Regions from separate parts of the Mesorhizobium sp. WSM4817 genome, predicted to be linked through region 2. Evidence: predicted binding sites of a transcription regulator. Region 2 holds the regulator's gene; each other region holds the start of a gene.
The links. The regulator LexA, encoded in region 2, represses DNA repair genes until DNA is damaged. The targets are predictions, from matches to a motif close to TGTTCNNNNTGTGTTCNG.

Region 1 (5,589 bases), on a different contig from region 2:
AAGTCGAAATCGATGTGCAGCGGCTGCGGGTTCAGCGTCATTACCGAAAACAGCATGTTGTCGCTTTCAGTGACGGTTTTCCGCAGCGTGTGCCGGAAGACATGGCCGACGACGAACTCTTCCAGATAAAGCCCGGTCATGGTCGATCTCCTCCGCTGCCGCATCGCCCCGAAAATCGGAATCGAGTTTTGGAAAGCACGATGCGAAGATTCAAAGTGTTAGCGTACTTTCCGAAACCGCGCACGTCGCCAGGCGCTGCATACCGCGCTGGCAAGCAAAGTTAACAAACAGGGGGCCAGTTAACAAAGATGGGCCAGTTAACAAACATGGTGAACCGTTCGTAAACCATTTCTACCTAGGGTCTTCACTGGGCGGGAACGGACTCGGGCTAGGGGCATAGCGGACGGCATGGTTGTTTCGCATTTCCTGAAATGGATTCATACGGCAAGGGTCTCTGAGCGCGCCGCGGCAGCAAGCGCATTGGCTCGCGCCTACATCAATGCCGAGCTGCCTTTCGAGGATCGCTGCGCGGCGGAGGCGGCGCTGACGCTGCTGCTCGACGATGCCTCGTCGAAAGTGCGGCTGGCGATGGCAGAGGCGCTGTCGATGAGCCATCACGCGCCGCTGCAGATCATCAGCGCGCTGGCGTCCGATCAGCCGGAAGTCGCCAGCCTGGTGCTGGCACGTTCGCCGCTGCTTACCGATGCCGATCTGATCGACCGGGTTGCCGGCGGCCAGAAGGCGATCCAGAAACTGATCGCCGATCGTCCGCGCGTCTCCATGGCGGTCGCCGCCGCGATCGCCGAAATCGGCGAGCCGGAAGCCTGCGCCACGCTTCTCGCCAACAGCGGCGCCGACATCGCTTCGCTCAGCTTCCGCCGTATCGCCGAACGCCATGGCCATCTGCCTTCGCTGCGCGAAGCGCTGATATCGGATGCGCGTCTGCCCGCTGACTGCCGGCATATGCTGCTGATAAAACTTGGTGAAACGCTAAAAGGTTCGCCGCTGGTGCTGGCGCTGATGGGCCGTGCCAGAACCGAGCGCGTCATGCGCGACGCCTGCGTCAAGGCGTCGATGACGCTGATCGAAGGCACCCACCAGGAAGAACATGCGGCACTCATCGAGCATCTGCGCCTGCGCGGCGACCTGACCGCAAGCTTCATCATTCGCACCATTGCGCACGGCAAGGTCGATTTCTTCGGCTCGGCGCTGGTCGCGCTCAGCCAGCAATCCGAACAACGGGTGAGGGCGCTGCTGGCCGGCGGGCACGACGTGGCGCTGCAGGCGCTGCTCCGCAGCGCCGGCCTGGCCGCGGCCACGCACGCCATCATCCTGCGCGCGCTGAAGATCTGGCGCGAGGTCGCCAATGGCAAGCGCCTCGCCGGCGTCCAGGAAGTCAGCTGGCTGATGCTGAAGGAATTGGGCGGGCAGTCCGCCGAAGGCGATCTCGCCGGATTGGTCAAATCGATCCACCTCGATGCGCTGCGCGAAAACGCGCGCGGTCACGCGCTGGCGATCGCGGCGGCTTAGGCCTTATCCTTCACGAAGAACTCCGGGAACTCCGCATTCGACGCGAGCGGGTTAGCTCAGATGTCCAGCACTTCCGTCTCGGCGAATTCCGCGCGTTCCTGGATGAAGCGGAAGCGGGCTTCCGGCTTGGTGCCCATCAGCGCGTCGACCGCATCCTTGGTCGCCGCCTCGGCATCGATCACGTCGACCCTGAGCAGCGTGCGCTTTCTCGGGTCCATGGTGGTTTCCTTGAGCTGGGCGGCCATCATTTCGCCCAACCCCTTGAAGCGGCCGATTTCGACCTTGCCGCGCCCGGTGAACTCGGTGCGCAGCAGTTCGTCCTTGTGCGCATCGTCGCGGGCATAGGCGACCTTGCCGCCTTGGCGGATCGAGTAGAGCGGCGGCACCGCCAGGTAGAGATGGCCGTCGCGGACCAGGCTCGGCATCTCCTGATAGAAGAAGGTGATCAGCAGCGAAGCGATGTGGGCGCCGTCGACGTCGGCGTCGGTCATGATGATGACCCGGTCGTAGCGCAGATCCTGATCGCGGTATTTTGACCGCGTGCCACAGCCAAGCGCCTGGATCAGGTCGGAAATCTGCTGGTTGCCAGCCAGCTTGTCGTTGCCGGCGCTGGCGACGTTGAGAATCTTGCCGCGCAGCGGCAGCACTGCCTGGCTGGCGCGGTCGCGCGCCTGTTTCGCCGAGCCGCCGGCCGAATCGCCCTCGACGATGAAGAGCTCGGCGCCGGCCGCGGCATTCTGCGTGCAGTCGGCGAGCTTGCCGGGCAGGCGCAGCTTGCGCACCGCGCTCTTGCGCGAGACTTCCTTCTCCTGGCGGCGGCGCACCCGCTCGTCAGCACGCGCGATCACCCATTCGAGCAGCTTCGAAGCTTCCTGCGGGTTGTCGGCCAGCCAGTGGTCGAAGGGGTCGCGGATCGCGGCCTCGACGATCCTGATCGCCTCGATCGTCGCCAGCCGGTCCTTGGTCTGGCCGACGAATTCCGGCTCGCGGATGAACACCGACAGCATGCCCGCCGCCGAGATCATGACGTCTTCCGAGGTGACGATCGAAGCGCGCTTGTTGCCGACCAGCTCGGCATAGGCGCGCAGGCCGCGCGTCAAGACGTTGCGGAAGCCGGCCTCGTGGGTGCCGCCTTCGCCGGTCGGAATGGTGTTGCAGTAGGAATTGAGGAACCCGTCGCCGCCGAACCAGGTCACCGCCCATTCGAGCGAGCCGTGGCCGCCTTGCCTGTCGCTTTTGCCGGCAAAGATTTCGCGGGTGACCTGGAATTCGTCGCCGAGCGAGGCTTTCAGATAATCCTTGAGGCCACCGGGAAAATGGAACTCGGCCTTGGCCGGCGTCGTGTCCTTCTCCTTGATCAGCGAGGGGTCGCAGGTCCAGCGGATCTCGACGCCACCGAACAGATAGGCTTTCGAGCGCGTCATCCGGTAGAGCCGCGCCGGCTCGAACGCCGCACCCTTGCCGAAGATCTGCTCGTCGGGATGGAAGCGTATCCTGGTGCCGCGGCGGTTATGCACCTCGCCGAGCTGCTCCAGACCGGTCACCGGAACGCCGCGCGAAAAGCGCTGGCGATAGAGCTGGCGGCCGCGCGCGACCTCGACCTCGAGATGGTCCGACAGCGCGTTGACGACGGAGACGCCGACGCCGTGCAGGCCGCCCGAGGTTTCGTAGACCTTGCTGTCGAACTTGCCGCCCGAATGCAGCGTCGTCATGATGACTTCGAGCGCCGGCTTCTTGAATTTCGGATGCGTATCGACCGGAATGCCGCGGCCATTGTCGGTCACCGCCAGATATCCGTCGGCCGAAAGCTCGACATCGATGAACGTCGCGTGGCCGGCGACCGCCTCGTCCATCGAATTGTCGATGACCTCGGCGAACAGATGGTGCATCGCCTTGTCGTCCGTGCCGCCGATATACATGCCGGGCCGCCGCCGCACCGGCTCCAGCCCTTCCAGAACCTCGATGTCGGCGGCACTGTAGCTCTCGCTGCCGTCGCGGGATGCCGGGCGCTTCGCCGCCTGCACCAGCGGGTCGGCCGGGCGCGCGGTGGCGCGAACCGGTTGCGGCTGCTTGTCCAAATTGCCGAAAAGATCGTTGCTGTCGTTCATGCTGGTCCTGGATTGCGATGCTGCGAATCACCACCCGATACTGCCACGCTTTTTGCGGGCAGGCGACGGAGGTTCCCGTTACGTTCGAGGATAGAGCCTCTTACTGCAAAACCATTCGACAACCAAGCGGCGGAAACGGGCCGAGGGCATCGACGCTTTGTAAACCTTGTCCGGAGGTTACGCCGGAAGGTTGGCCGAAAAAGGGTATTCGCGGATTGCTGCTGACCTAGAATGCGGCAGAACCCGAGAAGAGGCTGTCGCTTACGCATGTTGGATTACAGTTCGCTCCTGCTTGCGGCAGCGCTGTCGGGCACGTGCCTCAGCATCACCCTGTTTGCGATCTGGTGCACCGCGCCACAGGCACGCTTTGTGCTGACGGTGGCGTGCGGCATTCTCGTGCTCGTCGCACATGTGGTCTTGTTCTGGCACTATGCCAAGCATCCCAGCCCCTGGCTTTGCCAGATTGTACTTGCGCTTCTCAGCCTGGGCCTTCTGACCCTCTGCCTGTCGGCCATGCAGTATCTCGGCGTCCATGACTACAGGCGCGCCATCTTGCCGACCCTGGCTGCGATGGCGGTTTGCGCAGGCGCGACGTCGCTGGGCTTTGACGGCGTCGGCTTCATCGTCACCTACGCGACGGTAACGGCGCTGCTCTCGCTTATCGGGGTGATGTTCTGGATCAAAGGTGGTCATGATCGCCGGATATTGCTGGTCGTTTCGTTCCTGAGCGGCGTCTGTGCGCTGTCCTTCGGACTTTGCGGCGCGGTCCTGCTGGTCAAGGGCCAATGGGTGCTCGGCGTTGCGCCCGACAACTGGGCCGAACGGTTGAATTCCGCCGTGGCGGTCGCCTGCATGACGGGGCTCGGCGCATTGACGCTCTCCCTGCACCATTTGCAGGCGCAGATCGAACTGAAGGCCGAGACCATGACCGACCCATTGACCGGGCTGATGAACCGGCGGGCGTTGACGGCATTCTACGGCGAGCGGATTTTCGGCCCGTTCATGTCCGTCGCCATGTTCGACCTCGACCATTTCAAGAAGACGAACGATGTATTCGGTCATCCGGTTGGCGATCAGGTTCTGCGCCGCTTCGCCGCTGTCGTCAGAAAATACTCCAGGACCGGCGTCGACGCCTTCCGGCTGGGCGGCGAGGAATTCGTCCTCGTCATGTCGCGGATGACTGAAGAGAAGGCTTACGACATTGCGAGCAAGATCAGCGTCGCCTTCGGCACGGAAGTCGTCGCCACCCAGCTTGGTCCGTTGCGCAGCACAGTCAGTGGCGGCATCGGCTTTGGCGGGACGGATGGCACCAGTCTCGACAATGTGCTGGCCGAAGCCGACGCCGCACTCTATGCGGCAAAGCGCGCCGGGCGAAATCGCGTCGTCGCCCAGAACAAGGCGAGCAAGGCCGACGCGCCGGCCTTGCGTTCTGCCTGATTGAGGCTTCTATCTTCTTGTTAGACCATGATCTTGTCCGAAAACCGGATTCCACTTTTCGGGATCATGGTCTACTCCGCCGCCCCCAGATATTCCGACAGCGGCGGGCAGGAGCAGACGAGGTTGCGGTCGCCGGCGACATTGTCGATGCGCGACACCGGCGGCCAGTATTTGGCTGACGTGTCGGCATCGCCGGCGGGGTAGGCCGCCTCCAGGCGCGAATAGGGATGGGTCCACTGGCCGGCCAGCGCCTCGGCGGCGGTATGCGGCGCATTGACCAGCGGATTGTCGGCTAGGGGCCATTCGCCTTTCGCCACCTTGGCTGCCTCGCCTGATATCGCGATCATCGCCTCGCAGAAGCGATCGAGCTCGCGCTTGGGCTCGGACTCGGTCGGCTCGACCATCAGCGTGCCGGCGACCGGAAACGACATGGTCGGCGCATGGAAACCATAGTCGATCAGCCGCTTGGCGACGTCGTCGACGCTGATGCCGGCACTGTCCTTGAGCACGCGGG
Region 2 (5,589 bases):
TTACGCTGACCCCGGAAGCGGTCGGGCTGAAGCGGCATACCAAGGACGAGTTGCGCGGCGGCGATGCCGCCTACAACGCCCAGGCGCTGCGCGACATGCTGGGCGGCGCTGCCGGCGCCTTTCGCGATACGGTGCTGATGAACGCCGGCGCCGGACTGGTGGTGGCGGGAAAGGCGACGACGCTTGCCGATGGCATGGCGACGGCGGCGCAAGCCATCGACAGCGGCCGGGCGCTAAAGGTGCTTGACCGGCTGGTCGAGATTTCAAACGGATAGCGCCGTGTCTGATATCCTGCGCAAGATCGAAGCCTACAAGCGCGACGAGATCGCGGCGGCGAAGGCACGGGTGCCGTTTGCCGAAATCAAGGCACGGGCGAGGGCTACCGATGCACCGCGCGGCTTTCTCTCGGCCCTTGAAGCCAAACGCAAATCCGGCAGTTTCGCGCTGATCGCCGAGATCAAGAAGGCGAGCCCGTCCAAGGGCCTGATCCGCGCCGATTTCGATCCGCCGGCGCTGGCCCAGGCCTATGCCAAAGGTGGGGCTGCCTGCCTGTCGGTGCTGACCGATGCGCCGTCTTTCCAAGGGGCGCCTGAATTCCTCACCGATGCGCGCAGCGCCGTGACATTGCCGGCTTTGCGCAAGGATTTTCTGTTCGAGCCCTATCAGGTGTTCGAGGCCCGTGCGTGGGGCGCGGACGCCATCCTGATCATCATGGCGAGCGTCGATGACGCCGTGGCCAGGGAACTCGAAACGACGGCTTTCGAGCTCGGCATGGACGCGCTGGTCGAGGTGCATGACGAGGCCGAGACGGAACGCGCGCTGAAACTGTCGTCGCGGCTGATCGGCATCAACAACCGCAATCTCCGGACATTCGAAACCAGCATCGAGACATCGGAGCGGCTCGCGGCGATGGTGCCGGCCGACCGGCTGCTGGTCAGCGAGAGCGGTATTTTCTCGCACCAGGACTGCCGCAGGCTGGAACGGAGCGACATTGGCACTTTCCTCGTCGGCGAGAGCCTGATGCGGCAACTGGACGTGGCCACTGCGACGCACCTGCTTTTGACGGGCAAGGCGCCCGCCAATGCATCTGCCCGAAAATCGGAATCGATGTTCGGAGAGCATGATGCATAGATACAAAGCGTCAGAGTGTAGTTTGTGCGTCCAAACGGACGCACGTCGCTCCAGGGTGACCTGACGATGTCGGCCGCCCTCACCCATCTTGGCGCAGAAGGCGAAGCCAATATGGTCGATGTCGGCGACAAGGCGGAGACGACCCGCACGGCAATCGCCGAAGGTCTTGTCTCGATGCGGCCCGAAACGCTGAAAATGATTCTCGACGGCGATGCCAGGAAGGGCGACGTGCTGGGTACGGCGCGCATCGCCGGCATCATGGCGGCCAAGAGGACGCATGAGCTGATCCCGCTCTGCCATCCGCTGCTGTTGACCAAGATATCGGTAGACATCGAACCTGACGCGAAGCTGCCCGGCCTGAAGGTCACGGCGCTGGCCCGCGTCACCGGCAAGACCGGCGTCGAGATGGAAGCGCTGACCGCCGTCTCGGTCGCCTGCCTGACCATCTATGATATGGCCAAGGCGGTCGATCGCGGCATGGCCATCTCCGGCATCAGGCTGGTGGAAAAGACCGGCGGCAAATCCGGCGACTACAAGGCGGATGCCCAGGGGGCAGGCCAATAATGGCGCTGCTTGCGGTCGCCGAGGCGCTCGAGCACCTGCTTGCGGATGCTGCGCCCTTGCAGGCTGAAAGCGTCGCCCTGATGGATGCCGCCGACCGCGTGCTGGCGGAGCCGCTCATCGCGCTCCGCACCCAGCCGCCATTCAACGCGTCGGCCATGGACGGCTATGCCGTGCGGGCCGACGATGTCGCCTCCGTGCCCGCGAGACTTTCGGTGATCGGCATGGCGCCGGCCGGACGCGGCTTTGCCGGGACAGTCGGCCCGGCGCAGGCCGTGCGCATCTTCACCGGCGCGCCGCTTCCCGGAGGCGCCGACACCATCGTCATCCAGGAGAATGTCCGCGACCTCGGCGGCGGCATGGTCGAAGTGACCGCGCCGACGGTTGAAGGCCGCAACATCCGCCGCCTCGGGCTCGATTTCTCGCAGGGCGACATGCTGCTGGAGAAAGGCCGCCTGTTTGATCCGGCGGCATTGTCGCTGGCGGCGTCGGCCAACCACCAGCAGGTCCGCGTGGTGAAACGGCCGCTGGTCGCCATCATCGCCACCGGCGACGAATTGCTGCCGCCGGGCAGCGACCTTGGCCCCGGCCAGATCATCTCCTCCAATGCCTATGGCGTCGCCGCCGCGGCCCGCTCGGTCGGCGCCAGCGCCCTCGATCTCGGCATCGCCGCCGACCGCAAGGACGCGATCGCCGCGCTGGTGACAAAAGCCGTCGCCGCAGGCGCGGACGTCATCGTCACGCTGGGCGGCGCCTCGGTCGGCGACCATGACCTCGTCCATGACGTGCTGACCGGCGAAGGCATGGCGCTCGATTTCTGGAAAATCGCCATGCGGCCCGGCAAGCCACTGATGTTCGGGCGGCTGGGCGCCATCCGCTGCATCGGCCTGCCTGGCAATCCGGTGGCCAGCCTGGTCTGCACGCAGCTCTTTCTGAAGCCGCTGCTGGCGCGGCTCGGCGGCCGCGCCTTCCGCCAGGACATGCGTCAGGCGCGGCTCGGCGCCGCCATGCCGGCTAACGATCTCAGGCAGGACTATGTACGCGCGGTGGTGAAGGAAGAAGCTGGCACGCTTGAGGCAACGCCGTTCAGTATCCAGGATTCCTCGATGCTCAGAATGCTGGCCGACGCCAACGGACTGGTCGTGCGCGAGCCATTCGCTCCCGCAGCCGCAGCGGGCGCCGCCTGCAGCGTGCTGATGCTACGCTGAACAAAACGTCAACACATTCATTAAACTTTAAATGGTTGCGGAACACAACTGGAACAGATAGTGTTTGTTCTGGGTTTGTTTTTCTGATTCTGTTGGGGGTCGCGATGCTGACACGCAAACAACATGAACTGCTGATGTTCATCCACGAACGGCTGAAGGAAAGCGGCATTCCGCCCTCGTTCGACGAGATGAAGGAAGCGCTCGACCTCGCCTCCAAATCGGGGATCCACCGGCTGATCACGGCGCTGGAGGAACGCGGTTTCATTCGCCGCCTGCCCAACCGCGCCCGCGCGCTGGAGGTGCTGCGCCTGCCCGATTCGATCGCGCCGGGCCTCAATGCGGCGCGCAAATTCTCGCCGAGCGTCATTCAAGGCTCCCTTGGCCAGGGCGGCCTCGGACGCCAGATCAAGCCAGCGCCTTCGCGCATGCGTGCTGCCGGCAATGACGACGACGTCGTTGCCACCGTCTCCATACCGGTGATGGGCCGCATCGCTGCCGGTGTGCCGATCGACGCCATCCAGCACCAGACGCATTCGATCTCGGTGCCACCGGACATGATCACCGGCGGCACGCACTACGCGCTGGAGGTCAAGGGTGATTCGATGATCGAGGCCGGCATCTTCGACGGCGACACGGTCATCATCCGCAACGCCGAAACCGCCCAGCCTGGCGAGATCATTGTCGCTCTGGTCGACGAGGAGGAGGCGACGCTGAAGCGATTCCGCCGCAAAGGTGCCTCGATCGCACTGGAAGCCGCCAATCCGGCCTACGAGACGCGCATCTTCGGGCCGGACCGGGTCAAGGTGCAGGGCAAGCTCGTCGGACTGATCCGGCGTTACTGAACGGCAGGCTTCTTGGGTTTCTCGGCCCTGCGGTATGGCGGCAGGCCCCTCGCCTCGCGCGAAAATCGCCGCTGCTCATGCCAAGGCCTGTATGGCTGTCTGACGGCAAAACGGATTTCTGCGCGCGTTGTCGCCGATAGCGGATCGAAGAAGACGGCGGCACTGCCCATGCGAGCGAGCTGCCGTTTGGTGACGACGAGAACCAGCGGGTTGCGGCAGGGTTTGTAATAGGCTGTGGCATCGTCGATGACGATCAAATCCGCAAAGGCACAGGCCGGCCGCGCGGTTTTGCGGTTGTCGGCGAGCGCGATGAGCGCGCCGGACGGATGCCGGGCCAGGCACAGGCCGGCAGTGCAGGTGAAAGGCGCTCCCGGCGGCAGGTCGGCCGGATCGGCGATGTCGAACCGCACATCTCCTTTTTCGAATGTCTCCGGCTCGACGATCGTTGTTGAAACCAGCGCATGTTTCCAGTTGTCGGTGGTGAATTCGTTCGAACGCATCCGGTTGACGGCAAGTTCGCCGCCGCCGATCGGCAGCGCCACCAGATGCGCATCCTCCGAGATCAGCACGTCGGGGGTGCGCGTCTCGGAAATCGTCAGCAGGCCGGCGAGCGCAAAGGGAAGTGCCGCAAGCCGCAGCCATGTCGTCGCCATCGTGGCGATGACTAAGGCGACCGTCACCAGCAGAACCGATTGCAACGAAATCAGGCCGACTGCATCGACGGGCGAACGCTCCGAGATCCATCCCGAAATTGCAATCATCGCCGTCAGGCCCTTGCCCATCATGTAGAGGAAAGGGCCGTCGAGGCCGAAAGGCATTGCCAAGGCGCTGAGGACCGCCAGGAACATGACGATCGTGACGATCGGCATGACGGCCAGGTTGGCGAACAGGCTGAGCGGCGAGACGCGCTGGAAGTGCCAGATGGCGAAGAGCGCGGTGGCGCTGCCGGCAATGATGGAGGTCATTGCGATGGTGCCTGCCCCGGCGACGAGCTTGCGCGTGACGAAAGCGACCGGTGACCGTCGCTGTCGCGGCGCCTTGGCCTTGTCGGCACGATAGTCGGACCAACCGGCATAGGCGCCCACGAGAGCCGCAGTCGCGGCGAACGACATCTGGAAGCTTGCGCCGACCACCTCGTGCGGCGACACGACGATAACGGCGATGGCCGAAATCGCCAGGTTGCGCATGGTGAGTGCCGCCCGGTCGAACAGCACGGCGACAAGCATTACTGCCAGCATGATGAAGCTGCGTTCAGCCGCGACCACGATACCGGAAAAGATCAGATAGGCAGCGATGGAGACGAGTGCGGCAGCAGCCGCATATTTTTTGACCGGCCGGCGCGACGAAAAGTCGGGAAACAGCGCAAAGGCGCCGCGCAGCAATCCCATGACGGTGCCGGCGACAAGCGCCATATGCAGGCCGGAAATGGAGATGATGTGGTAGATGCCGGTGCGCCGCATCGATTCGTTTATCTCTTCGGGGATGCCGGCACGCACGCCGACGATCAGCGCAGCGGCAATCTCCCCCTCGGCACCACCGATGCTGTCCCTGATATGGTCGGCGATGGATTCGCGCGCCTTCTCGATCGACGAAGAAAGGCGTGCGGTTAACGGTGCATCTTCGGAGACGACGATCTTTGGACTGCCGAGGAAAAAGCCACTGGCACCGATACCGGCGAAATAGCTGTCAAAGGAAAAGTCAAAGCTGTCCGGTCTGACCGGGCCAGTCGGAGGCAGAAGCCTCACATAGCCGGTTGCCACCGAGCCTGCGGTCATCTCAGCGGGAATCTTGCGTGCCGACACCCTGACACGTTCGGGTGCATAACGCAGTGTCGGCCGGGCGGTCGA
Region 3 (5,589 bases), on a different contig from region 2:
GTCAGACCGCCGTTAACCTTACCAAGGTTTTAACGTGAACAAGCCGAATTGAGGCGTTGAACGACTCAGCCGGGTGTTCGAAAACCGTCCGCATTGCGATACTGGCGGCGGGGGCTGAAGCGGTTCGGGGAAATTGCATGAAAACCGATATCAAGGTCGAGGCGGACAGGCTGGCGGCCGACCCACGCATCAGCGACTATGATTTCTGGCGATCGCTGAAGAACCTCAACTACGAAATTTTTACCATCGCCAACAACAACGAGCCGATCCCTTTCGCCATGATCCGCTGGCGCGCCATCCTGAAGCAGGCGCGGATGAAGCGCGGCCACGCCTGATCGGTGCGGGAACAAGTAGGTTCGTTGTTCGATTGCTTTTTCTGGGGCGTTTGCGCCGCCCCTCATCCGGCTGCCGCCACCTTCTCCCCGTATAGTGACGGGGAGAAGGTGAGCTTGCCGCAGCCTCGGCGTTCTTTCAGCAATGCCCGCAATTTGGCGAAACCATTGATGACAGCGTCCTTCTCCCCGTCACTATACGGGGAGAAGTGCCCGGCAGGGCGATGAGGGGCGGCGCGACTTTTTCCAGTTAAGCAGATGTATTGACGAACACTGCCGCAAGCGGCGAACGCGCCAGCACCGGCGACGACTGGATGATTGCGGTGTTGGTCATCGCAAACGGAATGATGCGGTCGATCACCCGTTCGAGCTCGGCCACCGAGCCGACATGCGCCAGCGCGATGAAACAGTCCTCGCCGGTCACCCGATCGCACTGGGCGATTTCCGGCAAGTCGCGGATGATCTCGGCGACCGCAGCCAACTGCCCGGGCACCGGCCTGATCCGCAGCCATGCCGACAGCTTCATGCCGAGCGCTGCCGGGTTGATCCGCACAGTATAGGCCTCGATCACGCCGCTCTCCTGCAGCCGCTTGATGCGCTCGGACACGCTCGGCGCTGACAGGCCGACCGAGCGCGCCAGTTCGGCGGTGCTGGTGCGCGCATCCTTTTCCAGCAGGCGCAGGATTTTCAGATCCGCCGCATCCAGATCAACATTTTCGTTTCGAATACGTTTCAGGAAAAACTCCTTGTTTCTGGAAAATAAATGATCTCTTTGGTTGGCCATTGCCCATGTAAACAGGTAAATCTGCCTGCGATAATGATCTTATGGATGATCAAGCGCAAGCCCCAGCTGCTATCCCTGCCCTCGCCGGCCCTGTCTTTGGCCGGCTGGCGACATCGCTGCCGCCGCATGTCTGGTTCGGTGTCAGCGCTGTGTTTCATTATCTCGGGCCGGCTTTCGCCGTGCTGCTTTTCCCGCATGTCGGCGTGCTCGGCATGGCCTGGCTGCGCATCGTTACGGCCGCCCTTGTCTTCGCGCCGCTGACCCGGCCGTGGACGGCCTTCGCCCGCGCCGACCGGCCGACACGGCTGCTGCTTCTCGGTTTCGGCGCTTGCCTCGGCGTGATGAATTGCTCCTTTTACCTGGCACTCTACCGCTTGCCGATCTCGCTGGTCGCGGCGATCGAATTCGTCGGCACCATCGGCGTTGCGCTGGTCGGCGTCAGAAGCCCGCGCAATTTCGCAGCGCTTGCCGTTGCCGTTATCGGCACCTTGCTGCTGATCGACGTCAAATGGTCAAGCGACCCGATTGGCCTGTTCTGGGCCTTCCTCAACGGCGCGCTGTTCGTCGGCTACATCATGCTTGGCCATCGCGTTGCCCGCGCCGGCGCTGGCGACGGCATCGCCGGCCTGGGTGCCGCCATGGCGGTCGCCTTTCTCATCGTGCTGCCGATCGGCTTCACCGATGCGCTGCCGGCTTTCTCGGCGCCGCCACTGCTCATCGCCGCCATCGGCGTCGGCATCTGCTCCTCGGTCATCCCCTATATCTGCGACCAGCTTGCCATGTCGCGGCTGCCGCGATCGAGCTTCGCGCTGATGCTGTCGTTGCTGCCGGTCACCGCCACTCTGATCGGCGTCATTGTGCTCCGCCAGATACCCAGCCCAACCGATTGCATCGGCATCGCGCTGGTAGTGGCCGGCGTCGCTTTTCACAAACCGGCAAATGCCTGATCAGGCAAGCTTCTCCTTGAGAAAGGCGATCGTCCGGCCCCAGGCGAGGTCCGCCGCGTTCTTGTCGTAGCGAGCCGCCGACGTGTCATTGTTGAAGGCATGATTGGCGCCTTCATAGACATGGATCGTGTACTCGACTTCGGCTGCATCGAGCTCCTTCCTGAAGGCGTCGATACCGGCATTGATGCGGGTGTCGAGCCCGGCATAATGCAGCAGCAGCGCCGCCTTGATCTTCGGCACATCCTCGGCCTTCGGCTGCATGCCGTAATAGGCGACAGCGGCAGCCAGATCCGGCGCGTTGGCAGCCAGTGTGTTCACCGTGGCGCCGCCCCAGCAGAAGCCGACCGCGCCGACCTTGCCGTTGCCATCCTCGCTGCCCCTAAGGAAAGCGACCGTTGCGACCGCATTGGCAGTGGTTTGCGCCGGATCGAGCTTGGAAAACTGCTCGCGCGCCTTGTCTTCGTCGGCCGGCGTGCCGCCGAGCGGCGACAGGAAATCCGGGGCCAGCGCCACGAAGCCTTCCAGCGCCACGCGCCGCGCCACATCGCGTATATGCGGGTTGAGCCCCCTGTTCTCATGCACGACGATGACGGTGCCGAGCTTGCCGGACTGGCCAGCCGGCTTGACCAGATAGCCTTTCATCTCGCCACCGCTGCCGGGATAGCTGATGTCCTCGCCCGTCACGCGTGAATCGTCCTCGGCAACTATCGCCGCCCGGGCTGAATTCGCCGCCAGCAGCGGCGCGATTGCTGCGGCCGCCGCACCTGATCCGGCAAGCCTGGTCAATTGTTCCATGAAGCGCCGCCGGTCGAGCGTCAGATGCGTGTATTCGTCATACGCGTCGATCATAGCCTGGGTAATGGCGGGTCTGTTGACGGCGGGGTTGGCAGGGCTCGGTTTTGTCATGGCGCTCTCCTCGGCTTCGGGAACATGTCCGCCGCGCAAGATAGGGTAGAAGCCCGCACGGTCCAGTCACGGATCAGTGAGGCGCTGCTGACGCAAGCGCAGGTCCGCCAGACCGGCGGCTGGTCCAGGATGATACTCCTTCCGACAGGTGCGCTCCGCGGCGCGCCCATGGGCAACCGCGCATTTGCGTCCCACTTCTCCGACCCGCCGTGCCTGTCGAGCAGGCCGGCGCTATGGCTGGCGTGCCATAGGATTTGCAACTCCCCCGGCTGGACAGAGAACAAAACGGAGACACTTCTGGCCTTTCGCTGCCGAATCACTACATTCGGGGGAGATGTCCGGCTTTTCGGAAGATATGCCTTTTTTTGATGAACCGAACGCGCGGCCCGTGGCCCCGTCGGGCATTGCTGCGCGCGCCATGGCTGCCCGCAGCGGCCATGCCAATGCGCCTGATTATCTGAACGGTCTCAACCCCGAGCAGCGGCTGGCGGTGGAGACCACCGAGGGTCCGGTGCTGGTGCTGGCCGGCGCCGGCACAGGCAAGACGCGCGTGCTGACCACCCGCATCGCTCACATCCTCGCCACCGGCAAGGCCTTCCCGTCGCAGATCCTCGCCGTCACCTTCACCAACAAGGCGGCGCGCGAGATGAAGCAGCGCATCGGCCTGCTGATCGGCGAAGGCAATGTCGAAGGCATGCCGTGGCTCGGCACCTTCCACTCGATTGGAGTGAAGCTGCTGCGCCGCCACGCCGAACTTGCCGGGCTCAGATCCGACTTCACCATTCTCGACACCGACGACGTCGTGCGCCTGATCAAGCAGCTCATCCAGGCCGAAGGACTGGACGACAAACGCTGGCCGGCCAAGCAGTTCGCCCAGATGATCGACGGCTGGAAGAACAAGGGGCTTGGCCCCGCCGAGATTGCCGAGGGCGACGCCCGCGCCTTCGCCAACGGCAAGGGCCGCGAGCTCTACAAGGCCTATCAGGAGCGGCTGAAGACGCTGAACGCCTGCGACTTCGGCGATCTTCTGTGCCACCCGATCCGCATCTTCCGCGCCAATCCGGACGTGCTGAAGGAATATCACAAGCGCTTCCGCTACATCCTCGTCGACGAGTATCAGGACACCAACACCGCCCAATACATGTGGCTGCGCCTGCTGGCCCAGCGGCCGGACGCCGGACGCACTTCTACGTCGACAGGTTTGCGAACGGCCGAAGGCCGCAAGCCCGACCGGGCGTCCGAGCCCTTGCGAGGCCCCTCCCGCGACGCCGAAGGCGCGCAAAAAAGGGGGGTCGGGCCCGCGCCGGCAGGCGCGGAACAGCCCGTGAGCGAAAGCAAAGTCAACATCTGCTGCGTCGGCGACGACGACCAGTCGATCTATGGCTGGCGCGGGGCCGAAGTCGACAACATCCTGCGCTTCGACAAGGATTTCCCCGGCGCCACGATCATCCGGCTGGAACGCAACTACCGCTCCACCGCGCACATCCTCGGCACCGCCTCCCACCTCATCGCCCACAATGAAAGCCGCTTCGGCAAGACGCTGTTCACCGAAAAGATCGCCGAGGACGACGAGAAGGTGCATGTCCATGCCGCCTGGGATTCCGAGGAAGAGGCCCGCGCCGTTGGCGAAACCATCGAGGCCTACCAGCGGCAGAAGCACAATCTCAACAACATGGCCATTCTTGTCCGCGCGTCCTTCCAGATGCGCGAGTTCGAGGACCGCTTCGTCACCCTCGGCCTCAACTACCGCGTCATCGGCGGCCCGCGCTTTTACGAGCGCCTCGAAATCCGCGACGCCCTGGCCTTCTTCCGCGTCGTCGCGCAAGGCGCAGACGACCTCGCTTTCGAGCGCATCGTCAACGTGCCGAAGCGCGGGCTGGGCGAAGCCACCATCCGCCAGATCCACGACACCGCCAGGGGGCTGCGCATCCCGATGCTGGAGGCTGCGGAAAAACTCGCTGAGAGCGACGAACTGAAGCCGAAGCCGCGCGCGGCGCTGCGTGAGGTCGCCGCCAATTTCGAGCGCTGGCAGAAGGCGCTGGAGACCACGCCGCACACCGAGCTGGCCGAGACCATCCTGGAGGAGAGCGGCTACACCGACATGTGGAAGAACGACCGCTCGGTAGAAGCGCCCGGCCGGCTGGAAAACCTCAAAGAACTGATCCGCTCCATGGAGGAGTACGAATCGCTGCGCTCCTTCCTCGAACATGTCGCGCTGGTGATGGACGCCGAGCAGAACGCCGAGCTCGACGCCGTCAACATCATGACGCTGCATTCGGCCAAGGGCCTCGAATTCGAGACGGTTTTTCTGCCCGGCTGGGAGGAAGGACTGTTCCCGCATCAGCGCGCGCTCGACGAGGGCGGCCGCTCCGGGCTCGAGGAAGAGCGGCGGCTGGCCTATGTCGGGCTGACCCGCGCCAAGAAGAACCTGCATTTGTGGTTCGTCTCCAACCGCCGCATCCACGGCCTGTGGCAATCGACGATCCCGTCGCGCTTCCTCGATGAATTGCCGGAAGCCCATGTCGAGGTCGCCGAGAGCGGCAACTCCTATGGCGGCTACGGCAATGCCTATGGCGGCGGCTCCTTCGCCTCCGGACGAGGCGGCCAGGCGGCAGGACGG
Region 4 (5,589 bases), on a different contig from region 2:
CAGCCCAACGGCTACACCGAGCCGGTGCTGCACGCGCGGCGGCTGGAGCTGAAGGCGAAGGAAAGACCCTCGATAGCGCGCACAGTGTTTTAGTATAACTCGACGGATATTAGGCATCGCTAAAGCGTCATTGTCCCGGTGCATGCGATCTGCTACGACTTTATCACCGACAAACGGCTCTGGGAGGCCGTGCGTCCGACATCATGTACAAGATCAACTCAAAACCGGAGAACGGCCATGAAACGGCTTCTGACGGTCGCTGCCCTTTTGGCGGCGGGCAGTTTGTTTGCGATGCAAGGCGCAGCCGCCGATGACGCTGCGATGATCAAGAGCGCTGAGTCCGCCGCACCCCCCGCTGTGGCAAGCGGCGCTGCGATCCACGCCATGGATGACAAGGGCGCAATGCGCACGCTGCGCGAGGGTACAAACGGCTTCTGGTGCATGCCGGACCACCCGGCCACGCCTGGCCCGGATCCAATGTGTGGCGATGCCAACGCGATGGAATGGGCAATGGCGTGGATGCAAAAGAAGGAACCGCCCAAGGGCAAGGTCGGCTTCATGTATATGCTGGCCGGCGGCAGCGACGGCAGCAACACCGATCCTTTTGCGACGAAGCCCGAGGAAGGCAACAATTGGATAGAGACCGGCCCGCACGTGATGGTCGTCAACGCAATGGACATGATGCAGGGCTATCCGGCGGACCCCAAGCCTGACAGGTCCAGGCCATATGTGATGTGGGCGGGCACTCCCTACGCACATCTCATGATCCCGGTTAAGTAGCTGCCGCCGAAATGACTGGCGATAGCGATCAGGCTGCGTAGCAATTCTGACGATGTGCCTTGAGATAAGGGTCATCGCAACGCCCCCGCACCCCGGTCGGTTTTGAATGTGGCGGGCCGAGCGTCTCCTCGGCGACCCCTCCCGGCCGCTTCGCGGCCACCCTCCCCTCAAGGGCCCTCAAGGGGGAGGGGAACGTCACGCCGCCTGCGCCATTCGCTCCGAACTCATGCGGTACGAAATCGCCTCGGCCAGATGGATGCGGCCGACAGTCTCGCTGGCCTCGAGATCGGCCAGCGTCCGCGCCACTTTCAGCACCCGGTGATAGGCCCGCGCCGAAAAGCCGAGCTTTTCGCTGGCATCCCTGAGCAGTGACAGGCCTGATGCATCCGGCATCGCGATCTCCTCGATGACCGAGGGTGAGCAGTGCGCGTTGGTGGTGACGGAGGTCGCGCCGAGCCGCTCGAAACGTTCGCGCTGGGTTGTCCGCGCGCGGGCCACGCGCAGCGCCACATCGGCACTTTTCTCCGCCCGATCCGGCCGGATCAGATCGCTGGCCGAGACCGCCGGCACCTCGATGCGGAGATCGATGCGGTCGAGCAGTGGGCCGGAAATGCGCGCCTGGTAGTCGGTGCGGCAGCGGTCGCCGCGCAGGCAGCGATAGCCCGGCTCGCCGGCCATGCCGCAGCGGCACGGGTTCATCGCCGCGACCAGCTGGATGCGCGCCGGATAGGTGACGCGATGATTGGCGCGGGCGATCATGCAGTCGCCGGTCTCCAGCGGCTGGCGCAGCGCGTCGAGCGCCTGCGGCGAGAATTCGGGAAACTCGTCGAGGAACAGCACGCCGTGATGGGCCAGCGAGGCCTCGCCTGGCCGCACGCGCAGGCCGCCGCCGACCAGCGCCGCCATCGAGGCCGAATGGTGCGGCGCGCGGAACGGCCGCCGGTCGGTCAGCTTGCCTTCGCCAAGCTCGCCGGCCACCGAGGCGATCATCGAGACTTCGAGCAATTCCCGCGGCGCCAGCGGCGGCAGGATCGACGGCAGCCGCTGCGCCAGCATCGATTTTCCCGATCCTGGCGGACCGATCATCAACATGTTATGGCCGCCGGCGGCCGCCACTTCGAGTGCCCGCTTGGCGGTCTCCTGGCCCTTGATGTCGGCAAGATCCGGCAGGTCGCGCGCCGAGGCATGAATACCGGCCTCCGGCCGCGACAGCACCTGCGTGCCGCGAAAATGATTGGCGATGGCGATCAGGCTGCGCGGCGCCAGGATGTCGAAATCCTTGCCGGCCCACGCCGCTTCCGGGCCGCAGGCGAAAGGGCAGATCAGGCCCTTGCCTTCGGCATTGGCGCCGATCGCCGCCGGCAGCGCGCCGGCCACCGCGGCGATGGTGCCGTCGAGCGACAGTTCGCCAAGCACGACATAGCCGGCCAGCATGTCGCCTGGAATGGCGCCAAGCGCCGCCATCAGGCCAAGCGCGATCGGCAAATCGTAATGGCTGCCTTCCTTGGGCAGATCGGCGGGCGCCAGATTGACGGTGACCTTCTTCGACGGCATCGACAGGCCCGATGCGTGCAGCGCCGCCTGCACCCGCTCCCGGCTTTCGGCCACCGCCTTGTCGCCGAGGCCGACGATGTGCATGTTGACCTTGCCGGGCGCGATCATCACCTGCACGTCGACCGGCACGGCCTCGATGCCCTGGAAAGCGACCGTACGGACCCGCGCAACCATCTTTTCTGCCCCCGGACATGGGCCCGCCCGAAGCCCATGCGATCATGCCGCGAACGGCGTCATCTGAGACAACCACAGATTTTGGGCAAAGGCAAGAACATTACGGGAACAATCGAACGTTGTGCCTTGATGGCGCCGCATCGGCTACGGATCGGAAAACGGATGTTCCGCCAAGCATCGGCGCTACTTGCGCTTGTCCTCGACCGCATCCCAGAACAGGCTGGCGATATCGGCGCCGCCGAAGCGTTTTACCTCGCGCACGCCGGTCGGCGACGTCACGTTGATCTCGGTCATGTAGTCGCCGATCACGTCGATGCCGACGAGGATAAAACCGCGCTCCTTCAGCGACGGGCCGATGCGGGCGCAGATCTCGCGTTCGCGCTCCGTCAGTTCGGTTTTTTCGGCGCGGCCGCCGACATGCATGTTGGAGCGCGAATCATGCTCGGCCGGCACCCGGTTGATGGCGCCGACCGGCTCGCCGTCGATCAGGATGATGCGCTTGTCGCCGGCTCGCACCTCCTTCAGATAACGCTGCACGATGTAGGGCTCGCGGAACATCTGGCCGAACATTTCGAGCAGCGAGGCGAGGTTGCGATCGGCCTCATGCAGGTGGAAGATGCCGGCGCCGCCATTGCCGTAGAGCGGCTTGACGATGATGTCGCCGAACTCCCTGCGGAAGGCGGCAACCTCCTGGCTGTCCTTGGTGATCAGCGTTTCCGGCATCAGGTCGGGGAACTCGGTGACGAAGATCTTTTCCGGGCTGTTGCGTACCCAGGCCGGGTCGTTGACCACCAGCGTCCTGGGATGGATGCGCTCGAGTATGTGCGTCGTGGTGATGTAGTTCATATCGAAAGGCGGGTCCTGCCTGAGCAGGACGACGTCCATCTCCGACAGGTCGGTGCGCACTTTCTCGCCGAGCGAATAGTGATTGCCCTTCTCGTCGCGGACCTGCATTTCCTCGACGCCGGCAAACACCTTGCCGTCGCGCAGCGACAGCCGGTCGGGCGTATAATGGAACAGCTGGTGGCCGCGTCGCTGCGCTTCCAGCGACAGCGCAAACGACGTGTCGCCGGCAATCGAGACGGTGGAGATGTGGTCCATCTGGACAGCGATTTTCAGAGGCATGGCGGATCTCCGGCGGATCGGATGGGCTGCTTGCCCTTACAACCTCCCCGGTCATCTGCCAATCGCGACATTTTGAGGATTGCCTGCTGGGCGTAGCTGAGGCGCAGGCGGAGCGCCTTGCCCAGTTCGGCTGCGCCGGCAGCAACGATTCCTGTTCGGCGGGCCGGTTGGTTTCAATGCCACGCTCGGCTATCCCAGAAATTCGCTCCGTGGCACGTTGCGCTCAAGGCGATCTGACGAGCGACTTGTCAGACATAAGCCCGCGAATTTGTTTTTCTCCCTTGCTCCCCCGACCGGGCTGGCTAGGATGCGCGCCGACCGAACCTACAGCGCCGCGCGTCCTTTTGGACGCGCAAACGACGCTGTAGCACTTTGATTTTGCGCATGATCCTTTCCGTAAATCGCAACCGATTTTCGGGGTCATGCGCAGGGAGAAAAAAATGATGCCATCGGCGCGCTTTGCCGACCTTGAGGGCGCTTCGGTGCTGATTACCGGCGGCGGCTCCGGCATCGGCGCGGCGCTGACCGAGGGTTTTGCCCGCCAGGGGGCAAAGGTCGCCTTCATCGACATCGCCGACGGCCCGAGCCTGGCGCTGGCCGACCGCATCGAAAAGGATCTCGGCCGCCGCCCCCTCTATCTCAAGACCGACATACGCGACGTCGAGGCGATGCGGGCTTCGGCCGCCAGGGCGGCAGAGGCGCATGGCGACGTCACCGTGCTGGTCAACAATGCGGCACTTGACGATCGCCACGCGGTGGAAGACGTCACCGTGGAGTTCTGGGACAACAACCAGGCGGTCAACCTGCGCCCGCATTTCTTCTCCGCACAGGCGGTGGCGCCGGGCATGAAGCGCGCCGGCGGCGGCTCGATCATCAACTTCACGTCGACGTCGTTCCTGATCAATCACCCCGACATGCCGGCCTATACCGCTGCCAAGGCCGGGATCGTCGGCCTGACCAAGGGGCTTGCCGGCAAGCTCGGCGCCGACGGCATTCGCGTCAATGCGATCGCACCCGGCTGGGTGATCACCGAGCGGCAGAAGCAGCTCTGGGTCACCGAACAGGCGCTCGCCGCCCACGTGGCCAAGCAATGCATCAAGCAGGTGATGCAGCCGGAAGACGTCGTCGGCACGGTGCTGTTCCTGGCGTCGGACGCTTCGCGCATGCTGACCGCGCAGATGCTGATCGTCGACGGGGGCTTCCTGTGAACTCAGCGAGCAACGTGCCTTCTGTGGCCGCCGTCGATTGGGGCACCACCCGTCTCAGGGTCTGGCTGGTCGATGAGGCCGGAAATGTCCTCGCCGAGCGTCGCGGCGACGACGGGCTGATCACCGCGCAGGCGGCCGGGTTTTCGACCATCCTCGAAGGACATCTGGCGGCGATGGGCGCGCCGGAAGCGATGCCCGTGATCATCTGCGGCATGGCCGGCTCGCGCCAGGGCTGGCTGGAGGCGCCCTATGTCAGCGTGCCGGCGCCGATCGGCGCCATCCTTGCCGGCGCTGCGCGCGTCCCCGGCCAGCGCCGCGACATCCGCATCGTGCCGGGCCTTGCCCAGCGCCAGGCCGACGCGCCTGACGTCATGCGCGGCGAGGAAACGCAGCTTGCCGGCGCCGGTTTGCCGGCAAAAGGCCGCCATCTCGTCTGCATGCCCGGCACCCACTCCAAATGGGTGCTGGTCGAGGACGGCGCCGTTGCCGGTTTTGGCACCTGGCCGACCGGCGAGCTGTTTTCGGTGCTGGCGGCGCACTCGATCCTGCGCCATTCGCTGGGCGAGCAGCCCAAGCCGGTTGCACCAGGCAATCCGTTTTTCCAGCGCTGGTGCGAGATCGCGCTTTCCGAGGGCGGCGATGTCACATCGAGGCTGTTCTCGATCCGCGCTGCGGGCCTTTTGCAGGACCTGAAGGCCGACGATGCCGCTGCTTGCCTGTCCGGCCTGCTGATCGGCGGCGAGATCGC

Region 1: parE (DNA topoisomerase IV subunit B) is a predicted target of LexA. The motif match lies at 3,709-3,726, and genes of this name have one in related genera.
Region 3: AC0L2K_RS09405 (ATP-dependent helicase) is a predicted target of LexA. The motif match lies at 3,246-3,263, and genes of this name have one in related genera.
Region 4: AC0L2K_RS02050 (YifB family Mg chelatase-like AAA ATPase) is a predicted target of LexA. The motif match lies at 2,602-2,619, and genes of this name have one in related genera.

What each region holds. Positions count from the first base shown of each region.
Region 1 is NZ_JBVVQQ010000004.1:197,151-202,739, reverse strand. Features, by position in the region: gene AC0L2K_RS07990 (MaoC family dehydratase) at 1-164, opposite strand, end outside; gene AC0L2K_RS07985 (DUF2336 domain-containing protein) at 409-1,530, shown strand; gene parE (DNA topoisomerase IV subunit B) at 1,587-3,638, opposite strand; gene AC0L2K_RS07975 (GGDEF domain-containing protein) at 3,906-5,075, shown strand; gene gcvP (aminomethyl-transferring glycine dehydrogenase) at 5,147-5,589, opposite strand, start outside.
Region 2 is NZ_JBVVQQ010000016.1:154,125-159,713, forward strand. Features, by position in the region: gene trpD (anthranilate phosphoribosyltransferase) at 1-275, shown strand, start outside; gene trpC (indole-3-glycerol phosphate synthase TrpC) at 280-1,131, shown strand; gene moaC (cyclic pyranopterin monophosphate synthase MoaC) at 1,198-1,695, shown strand; gene AC0L2K_RS21925 (molybdopterin molybdotransferase MoeA) at 1,695-2,900, shown strand; gene lexA (transcriptional repressor LexA) at 3,005-3,742, shown strand; gene AC0L2K_RS21935 (ComEC/Rec2 family competence protein) at 3,736-5,589, opposite strand, start outside.
Region 3 is NZ_JBVVQQ010000005.1:127,145-132,733, forward strand. Features, by position in the region: gene AC0L2K_RS09380 (thioesterase family protein) at 1-16, shown strand, start outside; gene AC0L2K_RS09385 (hypothetical protein) at 138-335, shown strand; gene AC0L2K_RS09390 (Lrp/AsnC family transcriptional regulator) at 583-1,116, opposite strand; gene AC0L2K_RS09395 (EamA family transporter) at 1,158-2,063, shown strand; gene AC0L2K_RS09400 (dienelactone hydrolase family protein) at 2,064-2,969, opposite strand; gene AC0L2K_RS09405 (ATP-dependent helicase) at 3,304-5,589, shown strand, end outside.
Region 4 is NZ_JBVVQQ010000001.1:422,381-427,969, forward strand. Features, by position in the region: gene AC0L2K_RS02040 (malate synthase G) at 1-93, shown strand, start outside; gene AC0L2K_RS02045 (hypothetical protein) at 238-780, shown strand; gene AC0L2K_RS02050 (YifB family Mg chelatase-like AAA ATPase) at 976-2,508, opposite strand; gene gshB (glutathione synthase) at 2,692-3,633, opposite strand; gene AC0L2K_RS02060 (SDR family NAD(P)-dependent oxidoreductase) at 4,074-4,841, shown strand; gene AC0L2K_RS02065 (2-dehydro-3-deoxygalactonokinase) at 4,838-5,589, shown strand, end outside.